2 regions of the Brevibacillus sp. M2.1A genome follow, and region 1 is predicted to be linked to the other one. Evidence: predicted binding sites of a transcription regulator. Region 1 holds the regulator's gene; the other holds the start of a gene.
What was found. The regulator Rex, encoded in region 1, represses fermentation and respiration genes when NADH is low (regulators of the CRP and FNR family bind a similar motif). The targets are predictions, from matches to a motif close to TTGTGAAATATTTCACAA.
Positions count from the first base shown of each region.

Region 1 (7,985 bases):
AGCTTTTGAAGGCAGAAGGAAAAAACGCCTTTATGTCGTTGTCTCTTCCACAAGCCGTTCTACAATTTAAGCAAGGGGTGGGGCGATTAATTCGCCATCACTTGGATAGAGGGGTCGTGATCGTTTTCGACACGCGTGTGGTTGAGTCGAGATATGGACGCTCATTCCTTCAATCTTTGCCGCCATTTCAAATCGAAAGCGGTCCATGGCCAACTCTGCGAGAGCGCATAGAGCCATTCCTTAGTATGCAATCCCTGTCAGATTCATAAAATGAAGCAATAGTCTCATAGGGATTAAGGTGATAAAATAAATGTTATGGAAAAAAGAGTGGCGTTGGTGGATAGTAGTTCTGAGTGTGTTTTTCCTTTGCGCATGCTCGATTGATAGCCATTTGTATTTGCAAGAAGCAGCAGTGAAGATAGATGACCCGTTTGAAACCGAGACAGAACAGGAATTTTCGGGTCTCATAATCACCTACTTCGCACTTCCACAAGGTGAGAGTACGCTTTTGAGAATGCCAGGCGGCAAAACGATGCTGATTGATACGGGTACGTCAGAAGATTGGCCCGTTCTTTCAGCGCGCTTGGCAGAGCTCAAGATTACACGGCTCGATTTTGTGGTGTTGACGAACGACCAGCCGGAACATATGGGAGGCTACGCTTCATTGAGCCAACAAGTGCTCATCGATGCTGTCATTTTGCCAAAGCTGATCGCACCATCCATTCGGCATGTCGTGCTGCTTCGCTCCAACCAAAAGCAGATGGAAGCAGAGCAAGGACAAGTACTCACTCTTGACCAAGAAATCTCCATGGAAGTATTGCTTCCGGATGAACCGTTATTTTTATCGCCTCAGAACAATTCTCTTGTTTTTCGATTGACGCACGGTCAACTGCGGTTTTTGTTTATGAGTGCCGTGAATGAAAAAGCAGAGGAGCGACTGTTGGAACGGCAAAATGACAAACTGAAGGCGGAAGTGCTAAAGGTAGCCGGTCAGGGAAGCAATCAGGGATCTTCACAACCGTTTCTGACGCAGGTCGATCCTCAGGTCGCCATTATTCAGACAGGCCGATCACGGGATCAAATGAAAGACGGTCAGACGGAGGTCATAGAGCGTTTGGGTGAGTCATGGGCCGAGACATACGTTACCAGCCACGACGGTTCCATTACCATTTTATCGAATGGAAAAGAATATCGGATTTTGAAGCAAAAGAATTAGGGGGGAAGACCGAACGTGGCAAAACACGAAAAGATTTCAGAAGCGGTCGTCCGTCGTTTGCCGATTTATCTGCGTTACCTCAGTTATTTGCAGCAAGTTGAGGTGACCACCGTTTCCTCCCAACAGATGGGCAAGAATCTTGATGTGAATCCTGCCCAAATCAGAAAAGATCTTGCAGCTTTTGGTGATTTTGGAAAAAAGGGAATCGGCTATGATGTCGATTATCTGGTGGAAAAAATACGTGAAATCCTGAAGCTAACGGATGAAATCCGTGTCGCTTTGGTCGGAGCTGGGCATTTGGGCCATGCCATCAGTAACTACAACGCTTATTTGAAAGATAACATGCGGATTGCGGCCATCTTTGACAATAATCCAGAGAAGCAGGGCAAAAAAGTCGCAGGTATACCGATTCAGCCTTTATCAGAGCTGGAAGAGACAATCGTTAAAAAGCAAATCAAGCTGGCGATTATTACGGTACCGGCCCCTGCAGCGCAATCCGTATGTGATCAGTTGACTCAAGCGGGTATCAGGGGGATCTTGAATTTTGCCCCTACGACGATTCGCGCAGGAAAGGATGTTCGCATTCACTATGCGGACGTGACGTCCAACCTGCAAAGCTTGGCCTACTACTTGACATAAGAATGGAGTGTATACTATGAAAAAGACGATCCTCATTCACGCAACAGTCATTACCGTTAACGATACGAATGAAGTCATTTACGATGGTGCCGTAGCATTCGAAGGCAACAAGATTACGTATGTGGGCCCAACTCCTGAGGACCTGTCGGAAGCGGGATACGATGAAGTTATCGATCAAAAAGGAGACTACATACTGCCTGGGTTAATCAACACGCATGGACATGCTGGTATGTCCCTCCTACGTGGTTATGCAGATGATTTGCCGCTACAACAATGGCTGGAAGACAAAATGTGGCCATTGGAGGCGCAATTCACGGGTGACACAGTAAAATGGGGTACCCAACTGTCGCTTATTGAGATGATTCGTACCGGAACTACCACGTTTGTGGATATGTATGACCATATGGATGTTGTGGCGAAGGAAGTCGATGCAGCTGGAATGCGTGCCCGCCTTTGCCGAGGAATGATCGGTCTGTGCTCCGAAGAAGAACGTCAAACAAAGCTGAAGGACGCGACACTTTTTGCAAAAGAATGGCATAATCAGGCAGACGGACGTATTACCGTCATGATGGCACCGCATGCGCCGTATACCTGCTCGCCAGAATTTATTACCCAAATTATCGAAAAAGCTGATGAGTTGTCCTTGCCGCTTCATATCCATATGTCAGAAACCGCTTGGGAAGTCGGTCAAAACGAGAAGGACTACGGACTGCGTCCAGTCGCTCACTTGGAAAAGCTGGGTATGTTCAATCGCCCAACACTCGTCGCGCACGCTGTTCACCTAACGGATGAAGAAATCGACATTTTGGCAAAATACAACGTGAGAGTTTCTCATAATGTAGTCAGCAACTTGAAGCTGGCAAGCGGTGTTGCGCCTGTTCCGAAAATGTTGGCAAAAGGCGTAAGCGTATCGCTCGGTACAGACAGCTCTGCAAGTAACAACAATTTGAATCTGTTCGAAGAATTGAAGCTCGCTGCGATTCTGCACAAAGGTGTGAACAACGATCCAGTAGCAGTTCCAGCAGAGGAAGCGCTTCGCATGGCTACCCGTTATGGCGCAGAAGGGGTATTCCAAGAAGAAACGCTTGGAAGCATTGAAGTAGGCAAGCAAGCTGACTTGATCGTGATGGATAGCCATCAAGCCCATTTCCACCCGGCGCACCAACCGATTTCACACGTGGTGTACGCGGCAAATGGACGAGATGTGAAAGATACGATTGTAGCGGGTAAATTCTTGATGCGTAACCATAAGCTGTTGACCATCGATGAGGAGCGCGCGATTTACGAAGCGAACCGCGTATTCCAAACGTTAAAACGGTAAAAGGCTCCTGTCAGGTGGGGGACAGGAGTAAGGCAGTGCAGGTGTAGGTAGGGGAATTGGATACTACGACGTTCCGTTGTTCATTTTTGCCACAGCTTTTGTCAGGAGATGATGGCGAAAATGAAGAGTGGGTGTGTGCGACCATTGACGCAAGGGAGACGACAATCCTGCCCAGGAGACGCGGTATTCCTGTAACAGAAACCCAAGTATGTCAGGAGATGTAGTTTGTTGCGAAGATGTCACGCGCTCACCTCCTCGGGGTGTATGTGTAGTATGACCGCCCGACCTTAAGCTATGATTAGCAACTTTTCCGTGTCGTTCTAAAACCTTCCCGTATAGCATAGGCTAAAGACAAAAATGGGACAGGGGGGACGACATGTACATCCGGCCCAAATTGCTGTGGTGGCTCATTCCTATCCTACTCGGTCTATTTCTCCTGGGGATTGTATTGGGGACAGTAAGTCGATCAGCCAATACAGGCAGCACGGATCCTGCGTCTGCGGTCAGACAAACAACAGGAACGGGGCAGACGACGACGGTAGCGGAGCTTTTGGAGCAGATCACGCAGGACGAGGAACGCTCATTTCTGGTTTACATGAAGGATCAGACCTTACATGGGCGATTTCAAAATGAGCAATTTCAGCTCGCAGGAGAAATCGGTGGCCACCAGCTTGAAATAGCCAGAAAAGATGGGCAGCCAGTTTCGGTTCGAATTGATGGCCAGATACAGGACCATGCTGCACTGCCGTATGCGCTGTTCACCCCGTATGAGCACGCAGTATTGCTCAAGGGAGTTATGCAATCCGTTCGTCCTGAACGCCTTGAAGATACTGCGGGGCAAGGATGGAGTGGATATCGGATTGCGGTTCCACCTGAGAAAGTCTCTTCGTTATTATCGATGTGGCTAGGTCCATCCTTCCCTATTCATGATTTGACTTCGAATGTAACGAACGGAATGAAAGTCAATTACCAACTATGGTACGAGTCAACTACGGGGCAGCTTCGTCAACTGGAGCTGGATTTGCAAATACAAACGGCAGTTGGAGTGAAGAGAGACCAGCTTCGATTCCGATTGTAATGTCAGCCACGTAAAGGAGTTACTTTGCTGTGTTAGTACGAATTATCCTATCAATCGTTGCCGTCATTTTACTTACGGGAGCTGGGTTCGCCTATCACCTGACGGCTTCTGTAGCAGGGGAACGCAATCAATTTGAGGAAACCGTTCGTCAGTGGGTCCAGGATCGCACAACGATCACGGAGATTGAATCCATTGATGAATATCGAGGCAAGGAGAGCTACGCTGTCGTCATTGGGAAAAATAAGGCGGGGACACAAGTTGTAGCTTGGATGACCGATCAGAAAGTTAGCTTTGATCGAATGGATCTTGCTGTTCCAAAAAAGAATGTAGAAGAGGCAGTTTATAAGTCCTTCCCACAATCGGAGATCACTCATTTGGTTCCTGGTCTCGAAAACGATAAGAAATTTTGGGAAGTCACTGTAAAAGACAAAGACGGTCGTTATCACTACATTCACTATGATCTATTCACGGGCGCTCTGTTAACCTCATACGTGCTCGCTCCAACCTGAGACGCTTGCATACGACAGGCCTTTTCCTTATGGGAGAAGGCCTGTTTGGCATTCCATCCAACATCTGTATAAGAAATTGATATACTCATATGATATACTTTGGATGTTGCTTAGAGAGAAAACGAGAACGATATTTATGGGGGGAGTAGCCGTGCAGTTGAAAAAGAGCGCAATAGGATTATCTTTGGTGGCAACATTGGCACTCCTGTTCGGAGGATGGTTCTTGTACCAAAAGATGGAGATTGAGGAGCCAATCCGTGCAGAAATTGGCCAAATGCAGTCCGCAACATTGGGCAATTTGGAGATCAGCAAAGATAAAATTCAAATAGATGTAACTGTTACAAAACCAGACACATTTCCAGCAGAATATCGAAATCTGCTAACGGAAACACAAAAGATCGCAGGTGAAAAAGAAGTGGTCATTGACATCGACAATCAGTCGACAGCGATGGACGATATTTGGCAAAGCGGTCAATTTGTGTTTACCGAAGCAGTGGAGTTGCATGAGTATAGCCGCATTCCAGCCCTCGTGGCACAATGGAAAAAAGGGAATCAACTCGACGAAGCATCTGCATCGATGGATGACGAAAACATTTATGTTTATTTGAAAAAAGGAACGGAGGATTTTTACACCATCATACCTCGTTCCATTGAAAAAGAGGTGAAGGCACGTGCGTAAGGAAGTACTGATCGGCGTCGTACCTGCACTGTTGATTTTTCTTGTTTTTCTAGGTGTAAACATTACCCCATTTTTGGTGTTCGGAGTCGTACTGGGTGCGCTTTACTTTCTGGTCATCCGTCAGCAAAATGGACAAGGCGGAAATGTCGCCCTCGGTGGGAAAAGAAAAATAAACAAGCATGAGCTGCCGAAATCGGACGTGCAGTTTGCCGATATCGGTGGACAGGAACGCGCCAAAAAAGAGCTGAAGGAATCGCTTGATTTTCTCGTGTATAAGGACAAAATTGAGCAGTACGGGATTCGTCCGATCAAAGGTGTTCTTTTGACAGGTCCTCCTGGTACGGGTAAGACACTGATGGCGAAAGCAGCAGCGAACTATACAAATTCTGCTTTTGTAGCGGCATCAGGTTCGCAGTTTGTAGAGATGTATGTCGGTGTCGGTGCACAACGCGTCCGTGAATTGTTTCAGGAAGCGAAGGCATTAGCAGAGAAAAATGGGCAAGACAGCGCGATTATTTTTATCGATGAGATCGATGTCGTCGGTGGAAAAAGGGACGGTCAACAGCAGCGGGAATACGATCAAACCTTGAATCAACTCTTGACGGAGATGGATGGTGTGGCTACGACCGACAAGCCGCGGGTTTTGGTCATGGCTGCTACGAACCGGAAGGACATGCTCGACGCAGCGCTGTTGCGACCTGGTCGTTTTGACCGTCATATTAGCGTTGATCTTCCAGACAAGCCAGCACGCGAGCAGATTTTGACCATTCACACGGCCAATAAACCGCTAGGCGAGGATGTCACACTGGAAAAAGTGGCACAGGAGACATTCGGATTTTCTGGCGCGCAGCTGGAAAGCGTAGCCAATGAAGCAGCTATTTATGCCATGCGTGACCGTCAGGAAAAAATCACTGCGAAGCATTTTGCCTATGCCGTAGACAAGGTTATGCTCGGGGAGAAGGTAGACCGTCAAGCATCAGAGGAAGAGAAGAAGCGTGTTGCTCTCCATGAATTGGGACATGCCATTGTCAGTGAGAGCGTGCGACCAGGCTCTGTCTCGCAGGTCACGCTGAGTCCACGAGGCAAAGCATTAGGATACGTCCGACAAAATCCAATGGAAGACCGCTATCTGTATACCAAGGAAGCGATGGAGAAGCAAATCATGGTTAGCCTTGGAGGAGCCGTAGCGGAGGAAATCTACTACGGTGGGCGCAGCACTGGATCGAAGAATGACTTCGAGCAAGCGCTGGGAATGGCACAGGAAATTGTACAAAGCGGTATGTCCGATCTGGGGATTGTACATTTGCAATATGTGGATAAGAACCGGATTCATGACGAGGTTGAGCGTCTGCTGGAAGGATTGCTCGCAGAAACCCGCAATCTTTTGAGACAGTATGACTCCGTATTCCAAACAGGCTTGTATACATTGTTGGAAGCGGAAGTTCTGCAAGGCGATGAGTTCAGGGCGCTATTATCACAAACGAAGGAAGAAGTTGCTGTATAAGTAAGATGAAGAACCTGTTAGCCAATGGAAGAGTTGGCGAAGCAGGTTTTTTTGTGTTAGCTGGCAACTTGAGCAAATCAGGATGAAACAATTTTGTAGACACGGTGCCAAATAGGGAAATGGTTGAATATCCTACAAAAGTGATACGGGAATGAAATCAGGAGGCAAGGAGACCCTATGGCCAATGTGAACCGGCGAAAAGCAAACAAAAGTCTGAGCAAAACCTTTAGGCAGACCATGCACGAGTTACCGCTCTCATATACATCATCACCCGATCGGGAGTGGATGGAAGACCTCGAATTAAATCTGCTTGAAAGTAATTTGGAGAGCAGTCACAGAATACCTCCCATTTCTGCTGCCACACCGAAAGAGCAACAACAACCGATTCCCAAAGTACCCAAGCAGGACCTATCCTCCAAACAGGACTCGCTTTCCAAACAGGATTTAACTCCCAGGCAGGATTCGACTTCCAAACAGGACTCGTCTTCCAGACAGGATTCACCTTCCAAACAAAACGTATCTTCTAAACAAAGCGTATCCTCCAAACAAAGCTCAACTGTCAATCCGAACTATTTTTCGAAGGTCATCAAAGACCGAAATGATGATCGTGTCCAATCTTTTGTTTATACAGACGACTTGACAGATCAATCGGTGACAACAGAAAAAATTGCGAACCGTGCCATTGACGCATCCAAGATTAAGCAAGGCGCCGTGGATAATTCGATTCTAAAGGATTATGCCGTGGATAGCAGCAAACTCGCGGACAAGAGCGTAACTTCCACCAAACTCGCACCGCATTCAGTACAGAGGGATCATTTGGGGCAGGGAATCGTAAGCGGCGAGCATTTGCAGGATTATTCGATTTCCGCACAAAAATTGATCAACCATAGCATTACGTCCGAGAAGTTAGCCGATAAAACCATCGACTCGATGAAATTTGCCGACCACTCGATCCAAAGCAAGCATATTCAGGAGCAAGCGATCACGAATGAGTTGATCCAGGATCAATCGATTACCTCGGAAAAAATAAAGATGGGGA
Region 1 is NZ_JABSUY020000001.1:3,269,131-3,277,115, forward strand. Features, by position in the region: gene dinG (ATP-dependent DNA helicase DinG) at 1-269, shown strand, start outside; gene HP567_RS16230 (ComEC/Rec2 family competence protein) at 311-1,216, shown strand; gene HP567_RS16235 (redox-sensing transcriptional repressor Rex) at 1,232-1,855, shown strand; gene HP567_RS16240 (amidohydrolase) at 1,872-3,176, shown strand; gene HP567_RS16245 (hypothetical protein) at 3,240-3,419, opposite strand; gene HP567_RS16250 (hypothetical protein) at 3,553-4,254, shown strand; gene HP567_RS16255 (cell wall elongation regulator TseB-like domain-containing protein) at 4,284-4,763, shown strand; gene HP567_RS16260 (hypothetical protein) at 4,915-5,442, shown strand; gene HP567_RS16265 (AAA family ATPase) at 5,435-6,946, shown strand; gene HP567_RS16270 (WIAG-tail domain) at 7,124-7,985, shown strand, end outside.

Region 2 (7,985 bases), 2.1 Mb from region 1:
AAGACTCACTGGAGGCTTCAGCAAAACGACCAGCGATTTTCTTTTGCAGCCAAACGATGGTATGACGAGCGGCTATCATGACCAAAAACAGGGCAAGCGACTGATACGCCATATGAACCGCTTGACCTTCAAACAAGATCGAGATCGACTTCTCCAAAAACACTGCCTGACCGATAATCGCCGCACTTTGCAGGAGGGAAAGACCGGCTAGCAGCAGCATAACCGGTCGGATTCCTTGTAATCGGAACAATTCCTTGTCCATTAATACTCCAAATGATCCTTTTCAGTGACTCGTTTGTGGAAAACGAAGTAGCTCCAAGCCTGATAGGCTAGCACGAACGGTAAAAGCACTGCTGCAACAATGGTCATTGCTTTTAACGTGTATGGACTCGAAGCTGCATTATAAAGGGTCAAATCAAACGCGCTATCAATCGTGCTGACCATCACCCGTGGGAACAAACCGATAAACATCGAGACGAATGTCAACAGGATCATCGCGCCTGTCATCCCGAAAGCCCAACCTTCCCTGCCTTGTCTCAGGTAGTGACGAGCCAGTACAAAGGCGATAACACCTAAGAGTGTGGCTGCTGTCAACAATACACCCTGACGTTCAAACAGATCGGTTACCATGAATGTCCACCCTACAAGCACTGCCATGAGAACCGCTTGCACAGGCAACAACTTTGCTGCCAGTACACGTGATTTTTCACGCAGCTCGCCTACTGTGCGCAGCGAGATAAAGTTCAGACCGTGCAGCAAGCATAATCCCGTGACTGTCACACCTGCCCACAACGAGTATCCATTCACAATATCAGAGAAGCCCGCAGTCATTTCCATATTTTGATCAATCGGCACACCCTTCACCAGGCTGGCAAACACCATTCCAAACAACATCGGCGGTACAAAGCTTCCAATCAGAATCGCTGCGTCCCACGTCTTTTTCCAAGCCTCGCCTTTCCCTTTGCCTCTAAATTCAAATGCTACCCCTCGCCCAATCAACGCAAGCAGAATTAGCGTAAGCACAAGATAATAGCCGCTAAACATCGTGGAATACCACTCTGGGAACGCTGCGAACATCGCACCAGCGGCTGTAATCAGCCACACTTCATTGGCATCCCAGAACGGGCCAATCGTATTGATCAGAACCCGGGTTTGCAAATCATTTCGTGAGAGCAGGCGCGTCGCCATGCCGACACCAAAGTCGAAGCCTTCGAGAAAGAAAAATCCGGTAAACAGAACGGCAATGAGCAGGAACCACAGTTCATTAAGCCCCATAACGTTCACTCCTTACACGATCAAATGGATCTTGAAGCTGTACATTCTCTACTTCCTCATGACTATCCAATTCCGGCCCTTTTTTGGCCACACGAGCAAACAGATAAGCCAAGAGGCACAGCAGGATAAGATAAATCGTCGTGAAGGCGATGAGAGAGAACCATACCGCTCCTGTGCTAACGCTTGGGGAAACCGAATCTTCAACACGCAACAGCCCGAATACCGTCCATGGCTGACGACCTACCTCCGTCATGATCCACCCAGCCGAGTTTGCGATGAATGGCAACGAGATACCCGCAACCATCAACTGCATGAACCGCTTGTTTGGCTGTTCCAGCTTTTTGCGCAAAGCGAGATATGCCCCGTACAAAGCCAGCAAAATCATGGCACTACCGCCCGCTACCATGATGCGGAAGCTCCAGAAGGTCGTCCGAACAGGGGGAATATAGTTTCCTGGACCGTAAGTTTTCTCATACTCCGCCTGCAACTCCAACATGCCCGGGACAGAACCTGAAAGTGAGTTGTACGTCAGAACACTAAGCAAATATGGAATTTTTATTTCAAAGCCGTTTTCTTGTTTTTCTGGATCAATCGTTGCAAAAACCGTCCAAGGAGCCGGGTCCGCGCTTGTTTCCCACAGCCCTTCGCTCGCTGCCATTTTCATCGGTTGGGTAGCAACCAAATATTGTGCCTGACCATGACCGAATTGAGCAATCGCAAGCGAGGAAATCAATGCTACCACGATCGCAATTTTGAAAGATTGCGCAAAGAATGTAACGTCTTGTTTTTTCAATAGCTTCCAAGCACTGATACCTGCTACCAGAAAGGCTCCTGTCGCAAATGCCGCAAATACGGTATGCGGGAATTCATATAGTAATTGTCCATTGGTAAGAAGAGCGAAGAAATCGACCATCTCTGCTCGTCCGTTATTGATTGCGAAGCCGACTGGCTGCTGCATGAACGAGTTGGCTGCAAGAATCCAAAGAGCCGAAAGAATCGTTCCAATGGATACGAGCCAAATACATGCGAGATGCACACCTTTGGACAAGCGATCCCAACCGAATACCCATAGTCCAATAAAAGTCGATTCGAGGAAGAATGCCAAGAGAGCCTCAATCGCTAGCGGTGTTCCAAATACGTCGCCGACGAATCGTGAGAAATCTGACCAGTTCATCCCAAATTGGAACTCCTGCATAATCCCTGTCACAATCCCGACAGCAAAATTTATGAGCAAAAAGGTTCCCCAAAACTTGGCCATTTTTTTGTACAAGTCATTCTTTTTTACCACATACATCGTTTCCATAATGGCTACTAATAAGGACAGCCCGATGGAAATCGGCACAAAAACAAAATGAAAGATCGTTGTTATCGCAAATTGAAGTCGTCCCAAATCCACTATATCCATGTACAAGATCCCTTTCTATTCGCGTTTTGGCCTTTATGTACCGGAATTATACCAGTGGGGAAATCCGCATTTATTACGACTTTGTGAAAAATATCACAAATATATGTGAAAGAATTCACAAACAATTCTCTCTCCTGTAACCCCCTTTTCGCATTCACCTTCGTGAGAGAGTTTTTGGTTTTACCCTGTATATTTCCGGTCATGTGTAATTGTAGCAGGACTTTTGACCCTAGAGGGTGTCCGATTCGTTACATGATTTTTAACACTCTGTGACGGCACATACAAAAATGGGCCCCGTTACAAGGCCCATCTTGAGTGGAATACCCAGATGATCCCCGACCTCGAAAAATCGAAGTCGGTGTGCCTGGGTACGTGGTTAAGTGACAACTGCTTATTTTTTGACGGATTTCGTTGACAAGGATTCGATGATGTTGCCGATAGTCGCAGCATCGAATCTCTTCTCTGCCATCTGGTACAACTCGTACGTGAATCCTTCATGCTCCCAAATCACGATCCCGTTGGCGAAATACACCTTTTTCCCGCCAATGGTTTCGATCTTGACACCCTCTGTCGTGCTGATGCCGTTTTCACCACCGTTTGAAATCAGCAAGGAAATAAACTCTTTCTCTTTTTTATACTGAACTTCTACCATATGCTCGCCTTGAACGACCGCGTTCACATAGGAATAATGCTCTGATAACCATGTCGGTGCGGGAAAGTCCATTTTGCTGGCTGCGCGTGCTTCTTCCAATGTCATCTGTGGGGGGGCCTTGGGTTCTACAGGTATCTCGATTACTTGGGAATTGGACTGAGTAGCAGGCTGTTCTTTATCGTATTGGGTAATTTCCATGTTCCCGACCTGAAAGCGTGCCAAGATCGTCTGGAGCATTTCTTGGGCAAACGATGTAGTCGAAAATGCGCCTAAAAGGCAAACAACAGCAACAGCACTAACTGAGACAGCTTTCCATTTATTCGTTTTCATAGAGATCCCGTCCTTTTTCCTATCATGTAATTGTATGTTTCCTGATTCCAATTTGAATTTCAGCCGATTGTATATGCTGGCTTTTGGAGTGGCGTCATCTAATTCCAGATCAGTAAGCAAGTCGGTGAGTTCACGAAAATCGTTTAGATCATGCTCACTCTTCATAGCGGAAGCCCCCTTTTTGCAATTCCATTTGCAGCTTTTTCAAGCATCTGTAGAGAACGACGCCAATATTTGAACCACTGACACCAAGAAGTTCTGCAATTTCCGCGTTTTTAAGACCAGCCGCATATTTCATGGCGATGATATTGCGTTCCTTGTCACTCAGCTTGGCCAGTGCTTGAAATAAGGCTCGATGATTATCGTCGCGGATCACAATGTCCTCCGGTGACGACTTCGGCAAGACCAGATTCAGAATCGAATCCAATGAAAAGCTGATCCTTTTCTTCTGTAAGCGAAAGTAATCTGTTACTGCATTTCTGGCGATCGCAAACAACCAAACCTCAAAGTTTGATTTATCCGGCGAGAAGCTGCTGTATTTTGAAATCACCATTTCAAACACATGACTGCATATTTCTTCCGCTGTGTAGTGATTATTGATACGATAGCAAATATATTTGTAGACGCGCTTATAGTACGCACCATAAATTTGAGTAAAAGTTTCGGTCGACATGCTTTCCGCTTGCTTTTCGTGTTCTTCTTTATGGCAGATGCCTGTGTTCACTTGGGCAATCTCCAATTACTTCCCCTCCCTTCTGGATGGAATAAACAAATTGCGCAATTTGTTTGGTTGTGAGCCTCACGCTAGTTAATACGGCAAAAGTAGAATTGTATTAACAACCATTTTTAAAGAACGGAGGAAATGACATGTGGACACCCTATGAAGAAATAAGGAAGCATCCCGCTGATTTTCGAGTAAAATATCGATTTTACTCGGAAAATGAAGGCGGCAGAAAGGTGACACCGTTTCAAGGCTATCGAAGTGATTTTTCTTACGAGGGAGATGACATAAGCCTAACAGGCATCTTTGCCATCCATACTGAATTTGAAGATGATCACGGAGAAATCATTTTAGATAACACAAGCCCTGTTCCTACAGAAGGAACTGCACGCATGTGGATTCTTTTCCCCCAGATGCGTAAAGAAGTCCACACAAAAAGAATGGAGCTTGGGGTGATCGGATATTTTATGGAAGGTTCGAGAAGAGTAGGAGTAGTCGAAGTAATAGAAATAGTTGGGTTGCATTCCAATCCAGACTCGTAATCTTGGAGGGAACCATATAACTTGAGAAAAAGCAGGCTGTCAACGAATGACACCCTGCTTTTGGTTCTTTTATTTAGCCCAGTGCGGCGGACGCGTAAACAACGGTGGCAGCTTGGTGCTGGCATCACCCTTCGCCGCGTTGAGCTGAACCTGCGTGAGAAACAACGTCTCCGTCAAGTTCGCTCCACTTACATCTGTATCGCGAAAATCCGCACCAATGAGGTCGGCTCCCCGCAAATCCGCTCCCCTCAGATCAGCAGCAATCAAATAAGCCCCGCGTAATTGGGTGCCTCGTAAATCAGCGCCTTTGAGCTTGGCACCGATGAGATCAGCTCCTCGGCCATAGGATTTTCCTTGCTTGCCCCCTTTGTACTTGGCAACCGCGTCCTTGCGTACCAATTCACTTGTCTGTAGCAATAGTTCATTTACTTTTGCTCGATGAAGTGCGATGTCCAGCTTCAAGATTTCCTCAGGACTTTTATCTGTCAGGCACTGTGTCTCCTCCATTGCTTCCTTCAATGCAGGATGGAGCGGCTCGGCAGCTTGCTTGGTCAACGCATCCGTTATATACCAGAGCAGCTCGTGAAGCTGCCACATGATCGGAAATACTTCGTACATTTGCTTCGCTGATCCGGGTTCTTTCCGCCAATCTTGGCCGCCATAAGTGACTTGAGACACCTTTTGACCAGCTCCAAAGCAATCGTAGACCGTACAACCCCGAAAGCCGATGTCTCTCAGCTTTGTGTGAACACCGCACCGGAAGTCTGCCTGTAAGTTACTACAGGGCTTGCCTGCGTCTTTATTGATGGCAAAGTCAGAGGAAGCAGCAAAAGGCAATGCCACACAGCACAAGCCAAAGCAGCTTTCACAGTCACCTTGAAGATGACTGCGACTGTTATCGTAAGTCGATTGTATGTGTTCTTGATGCGTAGCCATATAAATGATCCTCCCGGAAAAAAACACGATTCTCTCGCGCGTGGCGATAAGAATCGTGCTACTTTTATTAACCGTTTAATTGAATGCGATTTGAGATTCGATCAGGTAATTCCCGAAAACTTCGGCAAAGGCTTCTGCTGTATTATAGCCTTCTTCCAAGGTGTTGTTCGTACCGCCGAATTCCAAAAGCAGGGCGCCCTCGGAAATGGACTGATTGTACACCCCGTTTCCTTGATTTGAACCTTTCAGGATAATCCCCCGCGACAATCCGGGATAAGAGGCTTCCAGACGGGCGTTCAGCTCTTCCGCCAGCTTTTTGTTCGCCAGATGGTTCGGGTTCGCTGTTCCGATTACAAACAGCATCCGGGAATAGGTTTTGCCATTGATCGTGATCGCTACCTTGCTGCGTGGCTCATCACTGTCCCGATGAATATCGAAAATGTACTGCAAGTGCGGACTGGTTGCAGCCGCTGCAGCTACCGCCTTGTACGACTCGGAATAAGACATCGAGTAGCTTTTATTTTGTTCCCTCAATCTCTGAGCGAAATCGTCCTGGCTCGCCATTGCCGAAATGCCTCTTGCTTGCAATAGCTCGCCCAGCCGTTTCCCAACAAGCGTGATGTTAATCTCTGGATCATCTACCGAGCTCCCTTGTTGGTTCCGTGCAACATTTCGCCAAGACTCACGGTTATGGGTGTGATAGATATACACTTTCTCGTTTCCAATCATCCCACTGTTGTACTCGTACGTTGCTCCTGTCGGTGGCAGAGTACCAGCTGGTTGAATTTTCTCTACGATCCACCCCGCGATGTAGGCGGTCGAATTGTCTGCCAGTCTGATGAGGTACCAGTCTCCTACTGTTTGCACAACCGGGAATACTTGTCCGGGTTGAACATTTCCAATTATGGCATGTTCGGTTGAGGGACCGTTGCGGATATTGGAATCAGGATTTTTGACACGAACCTGTAGTTCTTGTACAGAGGGCGGCGGTGTTGTTGGCAAAGTCGCTGGTACCCCCGGTGTTGAACTCGGCAGTGATGGAACTGTCCCCGTCTGTTCCATAGGTTTGAAAATATAGGCATAGGTACCGTTGAAGTTGATGGTATACCAACCATTTGCATATCCGTAATGGTTGATCGTCATCCCGCCATGGATTTGACCAATGACGGTACCAAGAATATCTGGCTGCGCATAAACTTCATAGCCTTCCGTCAATACGATTGTCCCTTGTTCGAATCCACTCCCCGTACTGGATGGGACTACAGGAGGGGGCGGTGCTGGAATTGTTGTCGGATCCGGGATTTGTGCTGGTACCTGTGGTGGTTTTGGTGGTGGTGGTGCCGCTGTCTCCGTCAAGTAATTGGCTCTCACCCAGCCGTTCTTTTGATCAGACAGCTTAATTTGTGCCCAATCCCCCTGCTTTCTCATTTGCAAAAACACACCGTTTTTGTCGATGATCTGCAAAATTTGTGCAGTGGCATTTGGTTCTGCCCGAACATTCAGCATATCCACATTGCTTTTGACATATTTGATCTGTGGAACTTCTATCATCTTCACATACTTATTATTGACCCATCCGGTATTGCCGTTCGGCAGCTTTACCTGGGTCCAATCTTTTTGCTGTTTGGTGATTGGCAACCGCGTCGCTTTTTTGAGGGTTGCGACGATCTGGGTAGTCGTACCTGGCTCGCTTCGAATATTTAACTGATCGACCGCCACTTCTACATGGGTGGCCGCTCGCGCAATGGACAGAGGCATCAGCAAAATCAGGAAGAAAACAGCTAGCAAGCTGACATTTACTCGTAAAAGCAAGTTCCTCGTTCCCCTCTGTTTTTCTCTTATTTTTGGAAAATCCAGCTAATAGAAAGAACTTCTCGATTCGTCCCCATATTCCTTCATGTTTTGACATCTTTTGCTGTCAAAACAGTAATAACGTCACGATTATTCTATCTCCTGAAAATATTGACGTTTTTGCTAGAAAAAAGTTACAGAAAAAAGGATGAAGCGAAAAGCTTCACCCTTCTATTTCCTCCCTACCATTTCGCTGCCCAAGCTTCTATCTCCACTTTGAGCGAAGGGACTGCCAATGCCGGGACGTAAGACATGGTCATCGCTGGCGGTGTC
Region 2 is NZ_JABSUY020000001.1:5,387,425-5,395,409, forward strand. Features, by position in the region: gene cydD (thiol reductant ABC exporter subunit CydD) at 1-262, opposite strand, end outside; gene cydB (cytochrome d ubiquinol oxidase subunit II) at 262-1,275, opposite strand; gene HP567_RS25655 (cytochrome ubiquinol oxidase subunit I) at 1,265-2,680, opposite strand; gene HP567_RS25660 (hypothetical protein) at 3,072-3,827, opposite strand; gene HP567_RS25665 (sigma-70 family RNA polymerase sigma factor) at 3,817-4,401, opposite strand; gene HP567_RS25670 (hypothetical protein) at 4,530-4,925, shown strand; gene HP567_RS25675 (pentapeptide repeat-containing protein) at 4,995-5,861, opposite strand; gene spoIIP (stage II sporulation protein P) at 5,937-7,673, opposite strand; gene HP567_RS25685 (GNAT family N-acetyltransferase) at 7,895-7,985, opposite strand, start outside.
Region 2: the regulator Rex is predicted to act here: its motif matches at 2,784-2,801, upstream of HP567_RS25655 (cytochrome ubiquinol oxidase subunit I).